Linked DNA regions of Sphaerisporangium rubeum. The protein of the gene in region 1 interacts with the protein of each later gene in a pairwise test. Links are inferred from orthologs where the notes say so. Each region holds a gene or a part of one and is shown in the gene's direction. Other genes may lie near its edges. The genes, in order: BJ992_RS26985 and BJ992_RS20405.

Evidence for each region.
Region 2: the proteins of BJ992_RS26985 (region 1) and BJ992_RS20405 interact in binary tests that used the Escherichia coli proteins (3 or more experiments, as listed by UniProt). The link is inferred for Sphaerisporangium rubeum from one-to-one orthologs.

Annotation. Positions count from the first base shown.
Region 1 is NZ_JACHIU010000001.1:6,400,931-6,412,515, reverse strand. Bases 3,824-6,617 are described here. They hold BJ992_RS26985 (cysteine desulfurase family protein), read left to right. Parts: upstream 3,824-4,537; coding sequence 4,538-5,698; downstream 5,699-6,617. Other genes in these bases: BJ992_RS26990 (TetR family transcriptional regulator), read right to left, coding at 3,972-4,478. In the rest of the region: BJ992_RS27005 (FAD-binding protein), read left to right, coding at 1-589; BJ992_RS26995 (MFS transporter), read right to left, coding at 2,044-3,261; BJ992_RS26980 (FG-GAP repeat domain-containing protein), read right to left, coding at 6,901-8,346; BJ992_RS26975 (FG-GAP repeat domain-containing protein), read right to left, coding at 8,485-9,924; BJ992_RS26970 (MerR family transcriptional regulator), read left to right, coding at 10,078-11,013; BJ992_RS26965 (hypothetical protein), read left to right, coding at 11,153-11,585. UniProt on the Escherichia coli protein: Master enzyme that delivers sulfur to a number of partners involved in Fe-S cluster assembly, tRNA modification or cofactor biosynthesis. Catalyzes the removal of elemental sulfur from cysteine to produce alanine.
Region 2 is NZ_JACHIU010000001.1:4,740,256-4,751,913, forward strand. What follows is about bases 3,697-6,563. They hold BJ992_RS20405 (sulfurtransferase TusA family protein), read left to right. Parts: upstream 3,697-4,906; coding sequence 4,907-5,221; downstream 5,222-6,563. Other genes in these bases: BJ992_RS20400 (cysteine desulfurase family protein), read left to right, coding at 3,709-4,854; BJ992_RS20410 (PfkB family carbohydrate kinase), read right to left, coding at 5,267-6,253; erpA (iron-sulfur cluster insertion protein ErpA), read right to left, coding at 6,551-6,563. Also shown: BJ992_RS20380 (L,D-transpeptidase), read right to left, coding at 1-433; BJ992_RS20385 (cytochrome c oxidase subunit 4), read right to left, coding at 616-1,011; ctaD (aa3-type cytochrome oxidase subunit I), read right to left, coding at 1,008-2,690; ctaC (aa3-type cytochrome oxidase subunit II), read right to left, coding at 2,687-3,478; more of erpA, read right to left, coding at 6,564-6,904; quinolinate synthase NadA, read left to right, coding at 7,099-8,310; BJ992_RS20425 (SIMPL domain-containing protein), read right to left, coding at 8,317-9,069; BJ992_RS20430 (serine/threonine-protein kinase), read right to left, coding at 9,142-11,628. UniProt on the Escherichia coli protein: Sulfur carrier protein involved in sulfur trafficking in the cell. Part of a sulfur-relay system required for 2-thiolation during synthesis of 2-thiouridine of the modified wobble base 5-methylaminomethyl-2-thiouridine (mnm(5)s(2)U) in tRNA.

The DNA of each region.
Region 1 (11,585 bases):
CTTCACCGCAGAACAGTCCATCTTCGGCGGCGGCGTCAACGTCACCTCGCGCGTCACCAAGGGCACCCCCATCATCGCCGTGCGACCCAACGCCACCACCCCCGAACCGTCCCCCGCCGCCGGCACCGAGCAGCGCGTCGAGGTCACCCTCTCCGACACCGCACGCCTGGCCCACGTGGTGGACCGCGTGAAGCAGGAAAAGGGAGCCCGCCCCGAACTCACCGAAGCCGCCATAGTCGTCTCCGGCGGCCGAGGCGTAGGCTCCGCCGAGAACTTCTCAATCATCGAGAAACTCGCCGACTCCCTAGGCGCCGCCGTAGGCGCCTCCCGAGCCGCCACCGACGCCGGCTGGTACCCCCACCAGTTCCAGGTAGGCCAGACCGGCAAAACCGTAGCCCCCCAGCTCTACATAGCCGCCGGCATCTCCGGCGCCATCCAACACCGCGCCGGCATGCAAACCGCCAAAACCATCATCGCCATCAATAAGGACCCTGAAGCCCCCATCTTCGAACTGGCCGACTTCGGCGTAGTAGGCGACCTCCACCAAATCGTCCCCCAACTCACCGAAGAGGTAGAAAAGCGCCGCTGACCTAGCTCCGCCGTACGCCGGTAACCCGAGGTCCGCTGTACCCCGGCATCCGAGGTCTGCCGTAGGTCGGTAATCCGAGGTCCGCTGTACCCCGGTATCCGAGGTCCGCCGTACGCCAACCTCTTCCGGCGTTCCGGCCTCCCACCGCGTTCAGCGTCGCTTCCCAGCGGCGCCGACGCGGTGGGACGCGGTACGGCGAATCCGGCGCCTTCGTACGCACGTCAACCGGCGGTACGGGAGGATGCTCACCGTCCGCGCCGTGGTCCTCACCTCCAGGCGCCGAGGCGCCTTCCGGCTCGGGCCGTATTCCCCAGGGGCTTCGCCCCTTCGTTTGAAAACCCAACTTCGGCCTTGTGGCCTTAGCCCACCCATAAGAGTCGTCCCACCCTAACTCGGCCACCCACCCAACCCCCACCACGTCCTGACCGGCACATAGCGTGCCGCCTCAGACGACGTGACCGGAATCGGAACCCCACGCCGACCCCCGCAGACCCTGCCGGCACTTACCGGAGTACTCAGATTTCGGAGTGGTCCTCGCCTCCGGCGCCGGGACGCCTTCCGGCTCGTGCTGTGTTTCTCCGGGGCTTCGCCCCTTCGTTTGAAACCCCAACGTCGGCTTTGTGGCCTTGGCCCACCCATAAGAGTTGTCCCACCTCAACTCGGCCACCCACCCAACCCCCACCACGTCCTGACCGGCACATGGCGTGCCGCCTCAGACGACGTGACCGGAATCGGAACCCCACGCCGACCACCGTAGGCATTGCCGACACTTACCGGAGTCCCTGCCGGAGTTTGGGGACGGACAGCTCGACGGTGCCGGCACGGGTGTCCCATTCGCGGGTCCGATAACCGTTACGCCGGTTGGTCCACTCGCTGCTGCGGGTGCCGTATCCGGCGCCGCACAGGCCGTCGGCCTCGGCCGACATCAACGTCTCGGCCATGGTCTTCATCATGGATGGCAACAGATCCCGATCCCCGGACTCGATCTGCTTCGCCAGCCAGCCCGCAGCATCCACACTGTCGTTGACGGCCATCCTGTTCTCCTTCGATCTTGATCTTCGCACTCGAAGGATCACGTGGCCGTCCTCATTTCACGACGCCACGCTGACTACCAGCGGAAACTCGTACACCACCTCCGCGGACGCACCCCCGCACACGCCGATCACCGTAGGCATTGCCGGCACTTACCGGAGTACTCAGATTCCGGCCCCGTAAGCGCACCCCACCCCCACCATGACCTGTCGGCATAAAACAACGCCGCGAGTCACGAGACAGGATGTGTCGGTCGAAACGAACCCGCCGGAACAGACCCGCCACCCGGACCCGGACAGGAAAGCACCAGACCGGCCCACGTTCCCCTCCCTGGACCTGTTCCTCCCCGGCGCCGACGCGGCGGGAAGTGGTACGACGAATCCGGCGCCTAAATACGGCGGCCGACAGGCCGTGGCCGGTCGTCAGGCGGCGAGTCGGGCCGGCTCTCGTGTGGTGGATTCCTTTTCGCGCGGTGGTTCACGCCGTGCCTCGCCTAGGACAGGTAGGGAGACGCGGGGGAGGAGCAGGGCCGTGACGGTCATGAGGAAGCCGAGGCCGATGGTCAGGGTCAGAGCGGCGCGCAGGGACGTGGCGTGGGTGAGCATGCCGATGACCACAGGGCCGAGGAGCAGGCCGGCGTAACCCATGGCGCCGGTCTGTGCGATGGCCGGTCCAGGGGTGCGGGTCGCGGAGCCGGCCAGGGACAGGGCCATGGGGGAGACCGTGGCGACTGCCAGGCCGATGAGCACCATGCCTGCGACGGCCACCACCACCGATGACGTGCTGAGGACCAGTGCGAAGGCGGCGGCCGTGGCCAGACCGGAGGCCGCGATGAGAGCGCGGGCACCGAAACGGGCCCGCAGGCGGTCACCCGTGAGGCGGGAGATCAGCATGCCGCCTTCGAAGATCGGGTAGCCGATCGCGGCGACGGCCTCAGGCGCACCGATGGTGTCGCGCAGGAACAGGCCGTTCCAGTCGGCCACCGCGCCTTCCACCATGAACGCCGCGAACGCGATGACACCGAGCAGGTAGACCACCGGTGGCATCCGGCGCCGCGCACCACCGGACGACGTACCGGCCGCGAGGTCAGGCACATACGTACGGCCGAGCAGGAACGCCGCGGGAACGGCCGCCAGGGCCACGGCCACGAGGTTGGCGGTGAAGGACATGCCGAGCGTGATCGCCACGGTGCCGAACACCCCGGCGGACATGGCGCCGACGCACCACCCGGCGTGCATGCCGTTCATCAGCGGACGGCCGTACGACCGCTCCACCGTCGACCCTTGCGCGTTCATCGCCACGTCCACCGTGCCGAAGAACATGCCGAACAACGCGGACGCCGCCACCACCAGCGGGTACGACGGTGCCACGGCCACCGCGAGCAGCGACACCGCGCACAGCGGCGCCGCGACCCGCAAGACCGCCGCGCTTCCCATCCGGGCCATCACCCCCCGCATGGCCTGCATCGTCACCAAGGCCCCAAGACCCCAGGCGAGCAGCACCACCCCCATCGCCGCCTCGGACACGCCGAGTTTGTCGGTGAGGGCTGGAATGCGGACGGTATACGTACCGCACACCAGTCCGGCGAGAACGAAGGTGAGGATCACGCCGTAACGAGCGGTCCTCAGAGCGCGGCTCATCGCTGAGCTCCTTTCACGTACTTTCAGGGCAGGCGTCACCACGCGGTGACGCAGGAGAGAACCGGCGCGCCGGGGAACGACAGGCACGCCGGGAGTAGTGATATCGGGACGGAAAGTGGAATCGGGTCGAGGAGCGGCAGGCCGCCATCTCCGGCGGAGACTTCCACGAGGGGACTCCGGCGACCGGACTTCGGCAGACCAGACCGAGACCAGGATCAGGTCTCGTATCTGAACCAGGACTCCGGCCCGGACCAGGACGTGGACCAAGTTCAGGACTCAGGGCAGGACGGGAAGACCCTGGTCAGGACTGGGACCTTGGTCAGGACAGGAACTCGGACCTGGACCAGAACTCAGACCGAAACCGGGCCTTCGACCCGGACCGGGCCCCAGCCGGGGTCCGGACGCGGACCAGGACTTCGACCCGGCCCCGTGCTGTGACACGGGCCGAAACCCGGGCCCGGACTTCGACCCGGACTTTGACCAGGACCCGACTTTGACCAGGACCAGGACCAGGACCAGGACCAGAAGCAGGACCAGGCCCCGGTCTTTGACCTGACCTGGTCTTTGATCTGGACCTGGATCCGGACTTCGACCCTGACCCTGACCCGGACCTCGACCCGGTCTCAGCCCTCAGCCCGACCCAGAACCCGAGCCGGGCCCAAGGCCCAAGGCCCAGTCCACAGGTGGAATGAACGTGTCGCGCCGTCCCATCACCCTGGCAGCAGCCCGCAGAGCCGCTGGTACAGCTCCTCGTACTGACCCTCGTCGTAGAAGCCGGGGTCGTGCGTAGCCACTTCCCAGAGCCCTTCGCAGGCCAGGCGCACGATCCGGGCCGCCATCGGGTCCGGCTCGTCGGCCAGGCCCTCACGATGCCAGCGCGCCATGGCCTCCCGTAACGGCGCCAGCAGCTCGGGGTCCCCCGCCGCACCGGTCGCCACGGCCCAGCGCCGCAGGCTCCCGCTCCGCACGGCGGCAAATGTCGCCGCGAGGTAAGCCCGCGTGTACGACGGCTCGTCCTGCGCCGCCACCAGCTCGTCGAAATCACGGACCAGCCGCTCGATCAAGCCCTTGATCAGCGCTTCTTTGGTGTTGAAGTGATAGAGAAGCCCTCCTTTGCTCACACCGGCGCGCTCGGCCACGGCCGCCAGCGTGAGGCACGGGGCCCCCTGCTCGGCCAGGAGCGCCTCCGCGGCGTTCAAAAGCTCATCTCTTCTCACACCCGTTACTGTACCGTCCGGACGGTACACCTGGCAAAGTGGGTACGCTTGAGTACGCCATGGCTTATCTCGACCACGCGGCGACCACGCCGATGCTCCCCGAAGCGATCGAGGCGATGACCGCGCAGCTCATGCGCGTCGGCAACGCCTCCTCCCTCCATTCCGCCGGCCGCCGCACCCGCAGGGTCGTCGAGGAGGCGCGCGAGACCATCGCCGCGGCCCTCGGCGCACGTCCCAGCGAGGTCGTCTTCACCGGCGGTGGCACCGAGGCCGACAACCTCGCCATCAAGGGCCTCTACTGGTCCAGACAGGCCGCCACCGGCGCCGGCCGCGTCCTCATCAGCGCCGTGGAGCACCACGCCGCTCTCGACCCCGCACACTGGCTCGCCGACCGGCAAGGCGCGTCCGTGGAGCATCTGGCCGTCGACGAGTACGGCATGGTGCATCCCGAGACCCTCCGCGCCGCCATCGAACGCGACCCCGCGAGCGTGGCCCTGGTCAGCGTCATGTGGGCCAACAACGAGGTCGGCACGATCCAGCCCGTCAGCGAACTGGCCGCCATCGCCGCCGAGTACGGCATCCCGTTCCACACCGACGCCGTCCAGGCCGTCGGCCAGCTCCCCGTCTCCTTCGCCACCTCAGGCGCCGCCGCTCTCACCGTCTCCGCGCACAAGCTCGGCGGCCCCATGGGAGTAGGCGCACTCCTGCTCGCCAGAGGCGTCGACCCCGTCCCCGTCCTCCACGGCGGCGGCCAGGAACGCGAAGTCCGTTCCGGCACCCTGGACGCCCCCGCCATCGCCGGCTTCGCCGCCGCCGTCCACACCGCTGTGGAACGCCGCGAAGCCAACGCCGCTCACCTCCGCACCCTGCGCACCGACCTGATCACCAAGATCCGCGAAGCCGTCCCCGACGTCATCCTCAACGGCCACCCCGACCACCGCCTCCCCGGCAACGCACACTTCTCCTTCCCCGGCTGCGAAGGCGACGCACTCCTGATGCTCCTCGACGCCAAAGGCATCGAATGCTCCACCGGCTCCGCCTGCTCAGCAGGCGTGGCCCAGCCGTCCCACGTCCTCCTCGCCATGGGCGCCGACCCCATCCGTTCCCGAGGCTCCCTCCGCTTCTCCCTGGGCCACACCTCCACCAACTCCGACATAACCGACCTCATCACCGTCCTCCCCCCCGCCGTGGAACGAGCCCGCCGAGCCGGCATCAGCTGACGAACCAGAACCGACCACGTGGAACCGACTGACCAGAACTTTCCGTGACGGTTACGGGTGGTCGTCCTTCCCTGCGGAGGCCCCGGCCGGCCGAGGCTTCTGCTGTGAGCATTGGCCGGACGGCACCGGGCCGGACTCGTAACCGGACGCGGTGCTGGAACCGGACCAGATTCGGACTCGGTACGTGACTGCGAACCGGACGGGACTCGGAACCGGCACTGGACGCGGCACCGGACTGGATTCGGCACCGAATTCGGCACCGAATTCGGACCCGGAACCAGCCTCGGACTTGGAACGGGAGTCGAAACCGGACTCGGTACTGGATTCGGACTCGGACCGCGACGCGGGAACCGGAACCGGACCGGACGCGTAACCGGAACGGACGCGGAACCGGAACGGACGCGGAACCGGACTCGGAACCAGACCGGACTCGGAACCGGAGACGGAACCGGAACCGGAGACGGAATCAGACGCTGAACGGGACGCGGTACCGGACTGGACGCGGTACGGATTCGGACTCGGTACGGGACTCGGACTCGGACTCGGTACGGGACTCGGACTCGGACTCGGTAGGGGACTCGAACCGGCGCGGGTGCCGGAACTGGACTTGTACCGGTGACGGAACCGGACGCTGAACGGGACGCGGTACCGGACTGGACGCGGTACCGATTCGGACTCGGTATGGGATTCGGATTCGGTAGGGGACTCGAACCGGCGCGGGTGCCGGAACTGGACTTGTACCGGTGACGGAACCGGACGCTGAACGGGACGCGGTACCGGACTGGACGCGGTACGGATTCGGACTCGGTATGGGATTCGGATTCGGTACGGGACTCGAACCGGCGCGGGTGCCGGAACTGGACTTGTACCGGAGACGGAACCGGAGACGGAACCGGACGCGGTACGGGACTGGACGCGGTATGGATTCGGACTCGGTAGGGGACTCGAACCGGCACCGGTGCCGGAACTGGACTCGTAACCGGGCCGGATCGGGCTCGGAACCGGAAACGGAAACCGGCCAGCCGGATCGGCTGGCCGGTTGTACATCTTGTGTCCGGTGTGGTGACTGCTCACCTTCGCCGGTGTCGCCACTTCCCCGTCACGTCTGGTGTGACCTTGTCGGCGCCGGTACGGCGGGACGTGGTGCGGTGAATCCGGCGCCGTTTACGGCGGTTCACCCGGCGGACGTTCGCAGAGCACCATCAGAAGATGATGTCGAAGGCGCTCCAGTTGTTGCCGATGTTCTCGCCGGTGCCGCTCTGGAAACCCCCGGATCCGTTCCCCCGGTAGAGGTGCAGGTCCGTGGTGGACGCGTTTCGAGCCAGCACATCGGCCTTCCCGTCACCGTTGAAGTCACCGACCGAGAAGACCTTGTCGAAGGCGCTCCAGTTGTTGCTGATGTTTTCCCCGGTGCCGCTCTGGAAGCCCCCGGAGCCGTTCCCGCGGTAGAGGTGGAGGTCCTTGGTGGTGGCGTTCCGGGCCAGGATGTCGGCCTTTCCGTCGCCGTTGAAGTCGCCAGGCGAGAAGAGGACGTCGAATGCGCTCCAGTTGTTGCCGATGTTCTCGCCGGTGCCGCTCTGGAAGCCGCCGGACCCGTTACCCCGGTAGAGGTGCAGGTCCTTGGTGGTGGCGTTGCGAGCCACCACGTCGGCCTTTCCGTCGCCGTTGAAGTCGCCGGCGGAGAAGATCAGGTCGAATGCGCTCCAGTTGTTGCCGATGTTCTCGCCGGTGCCGCTTTGGAACCCGCCGGACCCGTTACCCCGGTAGAGGTGCAGGTCCTTGGTGGTGGCGTTGCGAGCCACCACGTCGGCCTTTCCGTCGCCGTTGAAGTCGCCGGCGGAGAAGATCAGGTCGAATGCGCTCCAGTTGTTGCCGATGTTCTCGCCGGTGCCGCTTTGGAACCCGCCGGACCCGTTCCCCCGGTAGAGATGCAGGTCCTTGGTGGTGGCGTTCCGGACCAGGATGTCGGCCTTCCCGTCACCGTTGAAGTCCCGGTCCGCTCCGCCGCCGACGCTGTCGTCGACGATGTTGTCGTACCGGATCGGCCGGTAGTTCTGCATGCTCGACCACGACTCGCTGCCGACCTGACCGTGCGAGTTCTCGCTCGGTCCCTTGGCCCAGTCGTTCTCCCAGCCGTCGCCGTCCGGGTCCGACCCGCCGTTCAGCGAGTACGTCCAGGCCCCCTGCGTGTGGTCGGAGGAGTTCTTCCACCGCGCGAACAACTCCATGTGCCCGTCCTTGAGAATGGCATCCCCAGGCTTGAGCTCATGCAGACTCGACAGGTAGGACTTACCGGACCATCCCGCGAAATCGGAGGTGCTGTTCCCACCCTTGCCGGAGTTCGCCGTGATGTGCCAGGCCATGGACACCAGCCCGGAGCAGTCCGGCCCGTACTTGTGCGACCCGTCCACATCGGTCACCAGCGTGTTGGACCGGCGTGTCAGGTTGTACTGCACATTGCGGTTCACCCAGTTCTGCGCACGAGCGAGCACCTCGGAACGCGTGATGGGCCCCCCGGCGGTACTCGCGTCCGCATGATTCCTCTTCGCCCCCTCGTCCAGCGCGGCAAGAGCGAACATCGCGGTGACGAGCGCCGCGAACACCGCGACCGTACGGACCAAGCCGAGGCGTATGACTGATTGATTCATTGCCACTTTCCTTCGTCGTGATCAAGTGTCTGTGGATGAAAGCCTGATGTGTGGCGCTGTAAATCCTCTGGAAGTCCCCGACAGAGCGGCCGGGACAACGGCGCCGCCAGCCCGACGCCGGCCCTACGTCCGCACCGGTCAGAAGATGGCGTCGAAAGCGCTCCAGTTGTTGCCGATGTTCTCGCCGGTGCCGCTCTGGAACCCGCCGGAGCCGTTCCCGCGGTAGAGGTGCAGGTCCTTGGTGGTGGCGTTCCGCGCCACCACGTCCGCTTTCCCGTCCCCGTTGAAGTCGCCAGGCGAGAAGATCAGATCGAAAGCGCTCCAGTTGTTGCCGATGTTCTCGCCGGTGCCGCCTTGGAACCCGCCGGAGCCGTTCCCCCGGTAGAGGTGCAGGTCCTTGGTGGTGGCGTTCCGCGCGAGGATGTCGGCTTTCCCGTCGCCGTTGAAGTCGCCGGCGGAGAAGACCTTGTCGAAGGCGCTCCAGTTGTTGCCGATGTTCTCCCCGGTGCCGCTTTGGAACCCGCCGGAGCCGTTCCCGCGGTAGAGGTGCAGGTCCTTGGTGGTGGCGTTGCGAGCCACCACGTCGGCCTTTCCGTCCCCGTTGAAGTCGCCAGGCGAGAACACGACATCGAATGCGCTCCAGTTGTTCCCGATGTTCTCCCCGGTGCCGCTCTGGAACCCGCCGGACCCGTTACCCCGGTAGAGGTGCAGGTCCTTGGTGGTGGCGTTCCGCGCCAGGATGTCGGCCTTTCCGTCCCCGTTGAAGTCGCCAGGCGAGAAGAGGACGTCGAAGGCGCTCCAGTTGTTGCCGATGTTCTCGCCGGTGCCGCTCTGGAACCCCCCGGAGCCGTTCCCCCGGTAGAGGTGCAGGTCCTTGGTGGTGGCGTTCCGCGCCAGCACATCAGCCTTACCGTCGCCACTGAAATCAGTCGCCGAAACCCCGCCCCACAGCGTGTCCACGATGATCTGCGCGTCGCCGGCCTGCGGCTGGTACCGGTCCGGGTAGGCGGACACCTGTACCGCCTGGCATATCTCCCCGATCGGCGCCGTCCGCCAGGCGTTGTTCGGATACTTCGACAGCATCTTGTTCAGAAAAGCGTTGGTGGCCCATATCGGGTCCAGACGCTGTGCTCGCGTCCCCCAGGAAGCCCGCTGCTGGAACAACCCCAAACTGTCGTGGTCGAGTTCCTCACTGATGTTGTCGATGCTGCTCTCCACGATCGTCGTCGTGATCGCGATCACCGCGGCCCGCGAGTGCAGCCCTCTGTCCCGCACCGCTTTGACCACCATCCGCGCGCACGACACCCGGTACGCCGACATGTAGCCGCGCATCTTCGCCTTGAGCTTGCCGTTCAACTCCGCCGCGAGCGCCGAGTCCGTCCCCGTCGTCCCACTCGGATCACACGCCGCCAGAGCCCGCGCCGCGTTGACATCACTGGCCTGCGGCCCCGGCGTCGGCTCCGCCACCGCCGGCCCGGGAAGCCCCACCACCAGCCCGGCCGAGATCGCCACGACCAGCCCGGCCGGCTTGCCGGCACGCCGCCGCGTCTGCCGAGTCCATGCGAAAGAAAGGTTCATCGAAGTTCTCGTCTCCTCGGTATCGGGACGAGATCAACGAGACTCCGAAGCCCTGTAAATCCGCTCCAAGACGGCTGCAAGCCGCTGATGGAACCGCCTCGGCAACGGTAAAGTATCCAGTAGCTGGAGTCTTCGAGGTGGTCTGGAGGAGCCGTGGCGCCGGGGGAGGGGTACACGATCGGACAGCTCTCCCGCATGTCAGGGCTGCCGGTGAAGACCATCCGCTTCTACTCGGACGCCGGTGTCCTGCCTGAGCGGGACCGCACCGCGGCCGGATACCGCGTGTACGGCGAGGACGATCTGGCGCGGCTGGAGCTCGTGCGAGCGTTGCGCGAGATGGGGGTGAACCTCGCGACGATCCGCACACTGGGGGAGCAGGACCTCAAACAGGTCCTCGCGCTGCATCTGCGCACAGTGGAGACGCAGCTCACGAATCTCCAGCGAACCCGTGCCGTGCTCCGGGCCACCCTGGAGAAAGACGACCCGTCCGAAGCCGACCTGCGCAAGCTCAACACCCTTGGACGCCTCGGCGCGGCCGAGAGAGCGGCGCTGCTGGACTCGTTCGTGGCCGAGGTCGGCGGCGGCAACGAAGCACGCGAGCGGTGGCTCACCGGCCTGCGGGAGGCCATGGTCCCCGACCTGCCGGCCGAGCCCACCCCCCGGCAGCTCGACGCCTGGCTCGAACTCGTGGAACTGATGTCCGACGAGGACTACCGGGCCAGCCTGCGCCGCCAGAGCGAGGAGTTCTGGGAACGCCGGCAACGCGAAGGAGCCGCCGACCTCGACCGATGGCGCCAGGACAACGAGACCGTCACCCGCATCGCCCTGACCGCGGTCTCCGACGACATCGACCCCGCATCCCCCCGAGCCGTCCCCATCCTGAACAAGATCGCCTCTCTCCTGGCCGCCATGCACAAATCCGAAGACGGCCCCACCTTCCGCCGCACCCTGGCCCGCACCTACCAGGACCACGACCCCCGCGCCACCCGCCAGTGGCAACTGGCCGCCATCATCACCGGCTCCCCCTGGCCCCACCCCGAGACCAAGGCCCACGACTGGATCGGCAAAGCCCTCCAAGCCCACACCTGACCCATCTCCACCACCGGCTGAACCGTGCCACTACGGCGCCGGCCCGGCGCACGCTCAAGGACACCCGGACCCCTTTCTCCGGCTGACACGATTGCGACTTTGCCATGTACGGAGAGTATTCATAAGATAACTTTGCGTCATGCCCGCTTCCACTCACGAGGCGCTGCACAGGATCTTCCAGCGAGACACCGACCTGCTGCCTCGCGTCCTTCGGAACGAACTGTCCATGCCCCTTCCCGACACGGTCAAGGTCGAGATCATGAACGTCGACCTCACCGACCTCACCCCTGTCCCCCGCTGGGTCGACACCCTGCTCAAGCTCCATCTCCCCGACAAACAGATCATCGCCGCCATCGAAGCGCAGACCGGTCGATCCGAGGAGAAGCGCCGCCGCTGGGCCCGATACCTGGCGCATCTGCACGACACCTACCAATGTGACGTGCTGCTCATCGTCACCTGTCCCACCGCCGCCACCGCCTGCTGGGCCCGCGAACCCTATTTCGTGGGCCTTCCCCAGTGGCACACCATGACCATCCGGCCGCTCGTCCTCGGCCCCGACAACATCCCCGTGA
Region 2 (11,658 bases), 1.7 Mb from region 1 along the record:
CCCTGCTCGGCAGGATCTTGTCGAGCGCGAACAGCTGGGTTGCCCGCTGCGTGGAGAACACGGTCGTGAGCCGTTTCGCCTCACCCGTGGGGGTGACGGCCTCCACGGTCACCTGGTACGTCTCCCCCGGCGTCATGGTCCGCCTGCTGCGCCACCGGGTGTGGTCGGCGCTGAGGAGGCCGCTGACGGCCTCACCGTTCCTCGGACGCACCTGGACGCTCCTGAGGACTCCACCGGCGATGCCGACGGTCACCGGCAGCTCCGGTGGTACCTGGGTCGCCCCGTTGGCCGGAGAGACGTTCACGGCCACGTCGGAGCGGCCTCCTGCGGCTCCACCTTCCTTGTCGGTGCCGGAGGTGCCACACCCACCGGCCAGCAGCAGGGCCAATGCCCCGGTTCCTACGGCGATCACCCGGAATTCGACGTGTCCCACCTGACGTCTCCCCCGCTCCGATGGATCACTCCTTATCAGTTATTACCCGGTCACAGCGTGTCGTGTACCGGGGAGTTCGGAGAAAGGGGCGAAACGACCAGCAAAAAAGCGGCGCGGGCGACCGACGGTTCCTTGACGGAGACCGCCGGCCGCCCGCGCCGAGCGTGCCGTGCCGGGAGTGCTCAGTGAGCGAAGTGCCCCCGGTAGTACTGGAAGACGAAGCCGATCGTCGTCATGATGGTGGCCGCTACGCCGATCATGAACATCCACCAGCCGATGATGAAGCCCACGGTGACGAGGGCCACCGACAGGCAGACGAACAGCGGCCACCAGCTCGACGGGCTGAAGAACCCGAGTTCGCCGGCGCCGTCGCTGATCTCGGCGTCCTTGCGGTCCTCGGGCTGCTCGCCGATGCGGCGGGCCGTGAACAGCAGGTAGTAGCCGATCATCAGGGCCAGGCCGACCGAGATGGCGAGGGCCGTGGTGCCGGTGGGCTCCTTGGACCAGAACCAGTAGACGAGGTCGACCGCGGCGAAGAAGATGCCGCTCAGCAGGAACAGCCAGCCTTGGACCTTCATCGCGTCGTCGTCCCTTCGAGCTGCTCGGCCGGCGCCAGCCGGTGCGGGTTCTTCAGGTCGAACGCCGGACGCTCGGACCTGATGCGCGGCAGGCTGGTGAAGTTGTGCCGCGGCGGCGGGCAGGACGTGGCCCACTCCAGGGAGTTGCCGTAGCCCCAGGGGTCGTCCACGGTGACCTTGGGTGCGTTGCGCCAGGTCGTCCACACGTTGTAGAGGAACGGCAGCGTGGACGCGCCGAGGATGAACGCGCCGACCGAGGAGACGACGTTCAGGTCGGTGAACCGGTCGAGCGCCGAGTAGTCGGCGTACCGCCGGGGGAAGCCCTCGGCGCCGAGCCAGTGCTGCACCAGGAACGTCGTGTGGAAGCCGATGAACAGCGTCCAGAAGTGCCACTTGCCGAGGGTGTCGTTGAGCATCTTGCCGGTGAACTTCGGCCACCAGAAGTAGAAGCCGGAGAACATCGCGAACACCACCGTGCCGAACACCACGTAGTGGAAGTGGGCCACCACGAAGTAGGAGTCGCTGACCTGGAAGTCCAGCGGCGGCGACGCCAGGATGATGCCGGTCAGGCCGCCGAACAGGAACGTCACGAGGAAGCCCACCGCGAACAGCATCGGTGAGGCGAACACCAGGTGGCCGCGCCACATCGTGCCGATCCAGTTGAAGAACTTCACCCCGGTCGGCACCGCGATGAGGAACGTCATGAAGGAGAAGAACGGCAGCAGCACCTGGCCGGTGACGAACATGTGGTGGGCCCACACCGCCGCCGACAGGCCGGCGATGGCGATGGTCGCGCCGACGAGGCTGATGTAACCGAACACCGGCTTGCGGCTGAACACCGGGAGGACCTCGGTGATGATGCCGAAGAACGGCAAGGCGATGATGTACACCTCTGGATGGCCGAAGAACCAGAACAGGTGCTGCCACAGCATCACACCGCCGGTCGAGGCGTCGTAGATGTGCGCGCCGAGCCGCCGGTCGGCCTCCAGGGCCAGCAGTGCCGCCGCCAGCACGGGGAAGGCCAGCAGCACCAGGATGCTGGTGAGCAGGATGTTCCACGTGAAGATCGGCATGCGGAACATCGTGAGGCCGGGTGCGCGCATCGTGATGATCGTGGTGATGAAGTTCACCGCGCCGAGGATGGTGCCGACACCGGACATCGACAGGCCCATGATCCACAGGTCGGCGCCGAGGCCCGGCGAGTAGACCATGTCCGACAGCGGCACGTAGGCCGTCCAGCCGAACGACGCCGCGCCGCCGGGGACGAAGAAACCCGACACCGCGATGGTGCTGCCGAACAGGTAGAGCCAGTAGCTCACCATGTTGAGCCGGGGGAACGCGACGTCCGGCGCGCCGATCTGCAGCGGCATCAGCTCGTTGGCGAACCCGGCGAACAGCGGGGTCGCGAACATCAGCAGCATGATCGTGCCGTGCATGGTGAACAGCTGGTTGAACTGCTCGTTGCTCACGAAGTCGAGCCCCGGCTGCGCCAGCTCGGCCCGCATCACCAGCGCCATCACGCCGCCGATGAGGAAGAAGACGAACGACGAGATCAGGTAGAGATGACCGATGATCTTGTGGTCGGTGGATGAGAGCCACTTGGCGATCACGGAGCCGCGGCGCGCGCGGCGCACGGCGGCCGGGGCCGCCTGGATGGATGGGTCGTTGACGGCGGTCACTGGGCACTCCCCGCCTGGCTGTTGACGTACCGGTCGTACTCGGCCTGCGGCACGAGTTTCACCGTGAAGAGCATGCGGCTGTGGTCGACGCCGCACAGCTCCGCGCAGCGGCCGACGTAGGTGCTCGGCTTGTCGAGCGTGGTGACCTCGAACCTGTTGTGCACGCCGGGAAGGACGTCCATCTTGTACAGGAACGCGGGCACCCAGAACGAGTGGGCGACGTCGCGCGACTCAAGGGCGAACTCGATCTTCTTGCCGACCGGCAGCACCAGCTCGGGCCGCTGCGCCGGGGTGCCTGCCACCTGCACGGTCTTGCCGCCGTAGGTGCTGGTGAAGCGCCAGCTCCACTGGTAGCCCTCGACGAGCACCTTCACGTCGGGACGGCCGGAGACGGCGCCGATGGCCGTCTGGTCGCGCGCGGTGAAGAAGAAGAACACCGCCACCATGATGATCGGCACGGTGGTGTAGAGGATCTCGATCGGCAGGTTGTACCGCACCTGGGGCGGCAGCGCGTCCGGCGAGTTCTTGCGCCTGCGGTGGAACAGGCAGGCCCAGAAGATCAGGCCCCACACCACGATCCCGACCCCGAGGGCGGCGATCCAGGCACCGTTCCAAAGGTTCTGGATGATGCCGGCCTCCTTGGTGACGCCTTCCGGCATGCCACCACGAGACCACGTACCAACGCCTCCACACGCCGACAGGGACAGCGCAAGCACCGCCAACGCGGCGGCGCGAGGCACCCTGCGGCGGGCCAACGGACGCCGTGCGAAACGGCGGGTCGGACTCACGGATCGCCTACCCCACAGTTGAAGCCCAAGAGCGGTCCCTCCTGGGCGGTAGTTTTCAGGTTCACTTGTCGCGCTCTGAAGAAAGTCGGCTGTCGTCACGCTGGGGGACACATTAGCGCGGACTGGGGCCGCCCTCCTTCCCAGCCCCCGGCAACACCACGCGGAAGGCCCGCGGAACCTCGCGCCGGCGGGCCGGGCCGGTCCGCCGGACCCGGCGGCCCGGTGGGACGATGGGGGCCGTGGCGTACTTCGACGCGGCCTCGACCGAACCCCTGCACCCCGCGGCGCGCGAGGCGCTGCTGGCGTCCCTCGACACCGCCGGGGCCGATCCCGCACGGTTGTACGGCACGGCGCGGCGTGCGCGCATGCTGCTCGAACAGGCCCGCGGCGAGGCCGCGGAGATCGTCGGCGCGCGAGCGGACGAGGTGGCGTTCACGACCTCCGGCACCCAGGCGGTCCACCTCGGGGTGCTCGGCACTCTGCTCGGCCGCCGCCGCGCCGGCCGCCACGTGGTGGTGAGCGCCGTGGAGCACTCCAGCGTGCTGCACGCGGCCCGCGCGCACGAGGCGCAAGGCGGCACCGTCGAGACGGTCCCGGTGGGCCTCACCGGCCGGGTGGACCCGGCGGTGTTCGCGGCGGCCGTCGCCGCCGGCGGCACGGCGCTGGCCTGCCTGCAGACCGCCAACCACGAGGTCGGCACGCTGCAACCGGTGGAGGAGGCGGCCCTGGCGTGCCAGGAGGCGGGGGTGCCGCTGCTGGTGGACGCCGCGCAGACCCTGGGACGGCTGCCGGTGCCGGCCGGCTGGTCGGTGCTGGCCGGCAGCGCGCACAAGTGGGGCGGCCCGGCCGGCGTGGGGGTGCTTGCCGTGCGCAAGGGCACGCGGTGGCGGTCCCCGCTGCCGGAGGACGAGCGGGAACGGCGCCGGGTGCCGGGCTTCGAGAACGTCCCCGCGGTGGTCGCGGCGGTGGCGGCGCTGCGCGCGCGGGCCGCCGAGGCGGCCGAGGAGAACGCGCGGCTGTCGCGGCTGGTGGACCGGATCCGCGCCGAGGTGCCACGGCTGGTCCCCGATGTCGAGGTGGTCGGCGAGCCGGAGCTCCGGGCCCCGCACATTGTGACGTTCTCGTGTCTTTACGTGCCAGGTGAGGCGATTCTCTCCGAACTGGATATAGCAGGATTCGCCGTCTCCTCCGGCAGTTCATGCACGGCGAGTACGCTACGACCATCGCACGTTCTGGAGGCGATGGGAGTGCTCACGCACGGCAACGTCCGGGTCTCGCTGCCCCGCGGCGCGTCAGGCGCGGACGTCGACCGCTTCCTCGCCGTGCTGCCGGGGATCGTCCGGCGGGTGCGGGAGAGCGTCGGGGTGCGGTCGTGAGACGGCACAGGGGGCCGGCGCGTGAGGCGTGCACGGCTGGGGGGAGATCGTGATGGCATGGCGGCGCAGGTCCGACACCACGTCCGACACCACTGAGGAGAGCGGCCGGGCACCTGAGCCCGAGCCGGGTCCGCCGGCCGTGGCACTCACCATCGACGCGCTCGGCCGCAAGTGCCCGATCCCCATCATCATGCTGGCCGACCAGATCGGCTCGGTGCCGCTGAACGCCGTCGTGGCGGTGCTCGCCGACGACCCGGCCGCCTTCACCGACGTCCCCGCCTGGTGCCGCCTGAAGTCCCACCACCACGTCGGCAGCTACGTGCTGCCGCAGGGAGGCTGGGCCATCCACGTGCGCCGCAACTACTGAGCGCGCGAGGGGACACCGGGCCGGTGTCCCCTCGAGGAAGGCTGATCAGGGGTAGACGCAGGCGACGTGCGCGTCGCAGTCGGCCGCGGCCTCGGAGCCGTACGCGGCGGCGAGGCGCTCCATGAAGCCCTCGCGGCCGAGGCGGTACTCCTGGCCGCCGACCTGCTCCAGCACGTGGGTGGCGGTGAGGTTGCCGAGCTGGCCGCACCGCTCCAGAGGCAGGCCCCAGTGCAGGCCGGACAGGAACCCGGCGCGGAACGCGTCGCCGACGCCGGTGGGGTCGACCTTGCCGACCTCGGGGGCCGGCGGGATGTGCAGCGACGGCTCACCCTCGCGGTCGATGCGCGCACCCTTGGGCCCGAGAGTGGTCACCCGGACGCCGACCCGCGTGAGCACCTCCTCGTCGGACCAGCCGGTCTTCTGCTCGACCAAAGCCTTCTCGTAGTCGTTGGTGAACAGGTAGGCCGCGCCGTCGATCAGGGTGCGGATGTCGTCACCCTCCATGCGCGCGAGCTGCTGCGAGGGGTCGGCCGCGAACGGGATGCCGCGCTGACGGCACTCCTCGGTGTGGCGGATCATCGCGTCGGGGTCGTTGGCGCTGACCATGACGAGGTCGAGCCCGCCGAGCCGCTCGGCGATGGGCCACAGCTCGATCTCGCGGGCCTCGGCCATGGCGCCGGTGTAGAACGACGCGATCTGGTTGTGGTCGTCGTCGGTGGTGCACAGGAACCGGGCCGTGTGGTGCAGCTCGGACACGTGGACCGACTCGCAGTCGACGCCGTGACGCTCCAGCCAGGAGCGGTAGTCGGCGAAGTCGGTGCCGACCGCGCCGACCAGGACCGGGCTGAGGCCGAGGCATCCCATGCCGAAGCAGATGTTGGCCGCGACACCGCCTCGCCGGATCTGCAGGTCGTCGACGAGGAAGGACAGGGAGACGCGGTCGAGCGCCTCGGCGATGAGCTGATCACCGAACCGACCCGGGAAGGTCATCAGGTGATCTGTCGCGATGGAGCCGGTGACGGCGATGCGCACGGGGTGCTCTCCTCGTTGTCAGCATCGGTGGGCCCGCCAAGAATACGACAACGAATCGGCGCCGGGGCCTCACCTGGAGCCGCGGCACGGCACCCGGCCGTCCGTATGCCACCGTTACGGCCGGCCGCCGCGCGCCGGCCGTACGCCTCACCTGCGCGGACGCGGCGGCACCCCAGCCGCTCCCCGTCCTGCGCCTTCGCGGACCCGAGCGAACGGACACGAGGCCCCGCGCCAGTGCAGGCATGACTGAACCCCGCCGCGCGGACAGGTCCGCGGGGCGGGGGTGCAGGCACCTGCCTAGTTGAAGGAGTCGCCGCAGGCGCAGGAACCCGTGGCGTTCGGGTTGTCGATCGTGAAGCCCTGCTTCTCGATGGTGTCGACGAAGTCGACCGTGGCGCCGACGAGGTACGGAGCGCTCATCCGGTCGGTGACGACGTTGACGCCGCCGAACTCGGAGACCACGTCGCCGTCCATGTCGCGGTCGTCGAAGAAGAGCTGGTACCGCAGGCCCGAACACCCGCCGGGCTGCACGGCCACCCGGAGCTGCAGGCCTTCCTCACCCTGCTGCTCAAGGAGACTGCGCACCTTGGCCGCCGCCGCGTCGGTCAGGATGAGGCCCTGCTGCGTGGACTGGCTGCTCTCAACCGTCATGTGCTGAACTCCCCGTCTGCCCCAACCGCCCCTCGGGGACGGAGGCCTTGGTCTGAGGTCTCATTCAGACGCTACCAACACCCGGGCCCTCCCACACATTCCTGTCCCGAAGGATGGTCGCTCCGGGGGCCTCCCCGCACGGGCCACCCGGCGCGGTGTGCGATGATTAGTCGTCACATAGACGATAAGTCCGTATGAAGCTGCAAAGAAGGTGTGGCGTGACGACTACGGAGACGGGCCTACCGCTCTTCATCCTCGGCCAGGGCACCGACCCCCACAGCGAGCGCGGCGTCGACTGCCCCGGCGAACTGCCCCCCGCGTCCGACCCCGATCTGGTCGAGCGCGCGCTGCGCGCCAAGGCGGCGCTCGGCGACCGGCTGTTCGTGCTCGGCCACCACTACCAGCGCGACGAGGTGATCCGCTTCGCCGACGTGACGGGTGACTCGTTCAAGCTCGCCAAGGACGCGGCGGCCCGGCCGGAGGCGGAGTTCATCGTCTTCTGCGGCGTGCACTTCATGGCCGAGTCCGCCGACATCCTCACCTCCCCCGCGCAGCGGGTGGTGCTCCCCGACCTCGCGGCCGGGTGCTCCATGGCGGACATGGCGACGTTCGACCAGGTCGAGGAGGCGTGGGACGTCCTCACCGAGATGGGTGTGGCCGACGTCACCGTGCCGGTCACGTACATGAACTCCTCGGCCGACATCAAGGCGTTCTGCGGCAGGAACGGCGGCACGGTGTGCACCTCGTCCAACGCGCGCCGCGCGCTGACCTGGGCCTTCGAGCAGGGCCCCGGCGGGCCCGAAGGCAAAGGCGCCGGGGACCGCAAGGTGCTGTTCCTGCCCGACCAGCACCTCGGCCGCAACACCGCGGTGCTGGAGATGGGCTTCTCCCTGGACGACTGCGTGGTCTACAACCCGCACCGGCCGGACGGGGGTCTCACCGAGGAGCAGATCAGGAACGCCAAGGTGATCCTGTGGCGGGGTCACTGCTCGGTGCACGGCCGGTTCACCGCCGGTTGCGTGGACGAGGTGCGTGACCGCATTCCCGGGGTCAACGTGCTCGTCCACCCCGAGTGCCGCCACGAGGTGGTCACCAAGGCCGACCAGGTCGGGTCCACCGAGTACATCATCAAGGCGATCGAGCAGGCCCCCGCCGGTTCCGCCTGGGCCGTCGGGACCGAGCTGAACCTCGTCAAGCGGCTCGCCGCCAGGCACCCGGACAAGACGATCACGTTCCTGGACCGCACGGTCTGCTACTGCTCGACGATGAACCGCATCGACCTGCCCCACCTGGTGTGGGCCCTTGAGTCCCTGGTGGACGGCCAGGTGGTCAACCAGATCACCGTGGACCCCGGCACGGCGCACTGGGCCCGGGTGGCCCTGGACCGCATGCTGGCCCTGCCGTAGGCCGCCTCAGCGGCCGGCGCCGGCCTCGACCAGCTCGTACAGCAAACGGACGGTGGCGGTGACGCTGCTCGTGCCGGGCTCGATCGAGGCCCCGCCGTCGGGGGCCGCCGCGAAGGCGAAGCGCGACGAGCCGCCGCCGTCCTCCTCCTCGATGCGCAGGACCCGGCCGAGTTCGTACCCCGCGAGCCCGGCGTACTGCTCGGCCTTGGACCTGGCGTCCTCGAACGCCGCGTCCCGCGCCTTCTTCAGCAGCTCGCCGGCCTTGGACACCACGAAGGAGATCCCCCGGAAGCGGATCTCGTCCCCCACCGCGGCGGCGGCGTCCACCACGGCGTCCGCGGTGGACAGGTCGCGGACGATCGCCTGCACCCCCTGTGAGGCGCGGTAGGCCACGACCTTGGACTTGTCGTACTCGGCGTCGAGCGACAGGTCGTTGGTCCGCAGGTCCTTCTCGGCGACCCCGGCGTCCAGGAGCACGGCGGTGAGCCGGCCCGCCGCGGCCCGCGCGGCGGCGAACGCCTCACCCGCGGTGTCCTTGCGCACCTCGACGGCGACGTTGAGCCGCATCGAGTCCGGGGTGACCGGGACGCCGCCCTGCCCCTCGATGGTGATGGTCACCGGGTCACCCCCGGGCTTGGACGCCGGCTCGTACGCGGCCGCTGGGCCGGGAACGGGGGAGGCCGCGGCGAGGACGGGGGCCGCCTGGAGCCCCGCGGCGGCGAACGCGGCGGCCGCCAGCAGCACACTCAACTTGGTCATGGCGCCATGCCACCACCAGGGCCGCGGTGGCCCCGCGCGGCCCGTCCGGCCCCTGGGGGAGCTTTACCATTCTCAGGAGCCTCTGGTGTAACGCAGGTACTGTTTCTTGTACTCCCCGGCCTTGGCGGTCGCCAGCAGCCGCTTCACCGTGCCCTGGAAGTCGAACACCACCGCCTCGTAACCACCGGCCGTCTTGCGCCAGCCCGCGATGTGCCGGTCGTCGTACCACCCGATCAGCCGTTCGCTCTCGAACGGCACGCGGGCCCGTTCCTGGCCGTCCACGGACCACACGCAGACCTGGTCGCTGCCGGTGCAGCGGGTCATGAACTGCGTGCCGTCGGGGGAGACGTCGTCGCTCTCCACCGTGAGGGGGGAGCCGACGTCCAGCAGGGTCTGCAGCACGGTGCCACCGAGGTCGTAGAACCTGATGCGCTCGGTGGAGCCCTTCAGGGCCCACGTGCCGACGGCCTGGCCGTCGCCCCGCCAGAAGTAGCTCCAGCGGCCCACGTCCTTCTCGGTGATGTGCACCACCTTGGCGGTCTTGCGCGCGACGTCGATGATGGCGAAGCCCCAGCCCTCGCTGGAGTCGCCGACGGCCTTGTTCAGGCTCAGCAGGATCTTGGAGCCGTCCGGCGACCACTGGGGGTAGATGGGGTAGACCGGGGCTTTGGCGATCCTGATGGTGGTGGAGCGGCCGTTGGTGCGGTCGACCAGGGCCACGGTGGAGTAGCTGTCGGTGGTGTAGGTGACGTTGGTGCCGAGCGCCGCGCGGCCGTCGGAGCCGACGACGTACTCGAAGTACTTCTTGGTGCGGCTGAAGGAGTTCTGCCCGTGGGGACGGATGTAGACCTGTTTGCCGTCGTCGAGGGTGTAGGCGGTCAGCTTGATCGGGTCGGCGTCGTTCTCGTGCAGGACGATCGTGCTGTCCGGCAGCTTGATCTGCCGGGTCGCCGCCGGGAGGTCACCGGCCGCGGTGTAGGGATCGGCCGCGCCGGTCGCACGGCCTCCCGGTGAGGCGCTCGGCACCCCCTCCGCGCCGCCGTCCGCGGACCCGGCCGGCAGGGTCGGGGAACGTTCCGCGCCGCTCGACGGACCAGGGCTGCGACCGGCGGTGCCGCCAGGATCGCTGAGACCGCGCACCACCAGGTAGCCGCCGCCTGCCACCACCAGCACGGCCGCAGCGGCGGCAGCGGCGATCAGCGGCGCGCGGCGGCGCGGCGGCGGCGCTACCTCCGTACCCGGCCAGCCGCCGGGCCCGCCCTGTTGCCAGGCCGGCACCGTGGCCGCCTGTCCCTGCGGGTACGGCATCCCCCCGGCGCCTGGCACGGGGGTCGCCGGGCCGTGGCCGCCAGGCGGCGGGCCGGCCTGCCTCTGGCCGTGCTGATACGGCTGCGGCGGAGGCCCGGACGGCGCCTGACCCGCCGGACGTGTCGGCGCGAGCCCTCCGGACGGGTGCGTGACCGGCGCGGACCCGCCGGAGGGGTGGCCCGGCGCGCCGGGACCCGTGTCCAGGGGCCGGGTGGGGATCTGCTGGTGGGGTGCGGGTAACGGCCGGGCCCAGGCGGCGAACGGCGGCGCCTGCTCGCGGGCCACGGGCTCGTGCTGCTGCGCCGGGACCTCGCGGCGCGCGGGTGCGGAGTCGGGACGCGGCACGGGGGGCTCGTACGCCGCGGGGTCGCGGCGGCCCGCGGGCTCACGGGGCTGCGCCGCGGCCGTGCCTTCGGCCAGCATGGCCGACGGCGCGGCGGCACCGGGCTGGCCGAGCAGCCGCATCAGCACCTCGCCGGCCGCGGGCCGGGCCGCGGCGTCCTTGGCCAGGCAGGCGGCCACGATGCCGCGCAGCGGCTCCTCGATCGCGGTGAGGTCGGGCTCGATGTTCATGATCCGGTGGAACACCGCGGGCAGGCTGTCGGAGCCGAACGGCGCGTCCCCGGTCGCCGCGAAGATCATGGTGCCGGCCCAGGCGAACATGTCGGCCGCCGGGCCCGCCTGCTGTCCCGCGAGCTGCTCCGGCGTCATGTACGCGGGGGTCCCCACCACCATCGAGGTGAGCGTGGAGGTCTTGTCCAGCGCCTTGGCGATGCCGAAGTCGATCACGCGCGGCCCGTCGGCGGCCAGCAGCACGTTGGACGGCTTGAAGTCGCGGTGCACGATGCCGGCCTGGTGGATCGCCACGAGCGCCGTGACGGTGCCGATGGCGAGGCGGTACAGCGCGGCGCCTCGCCGGGGGCCGTCGTCCTCGACGACGGCGTCCAGGGTGGGGCCGTCGATGTACTCGCTGACGATGTACGGCCGGTGTCCCGCGACACCGGTCTCGATCACTTGTGCGGTGCAGAAGGTGGCGACCCGCTCGGCGGTGGAGACCTCGCGCACGAACCGCGCGAGCGCCTCCTCGTTCTGCGCGAGGTCGGAGCGCAGCAGCTTCACCGCCACCGGGGCGCCGGCCGGGGAGCGGCCGAGGTAGACGACCCCCTGTCCCCCTTCACCCAGCCGGGAGGAGAGTGTGTACTCCCCCACCCGTTCCGGGTCGCCCGGCCGCAACGGCACCGGGTTCGACATGACGCCCCCTCCATCGCCCCACATCAATCG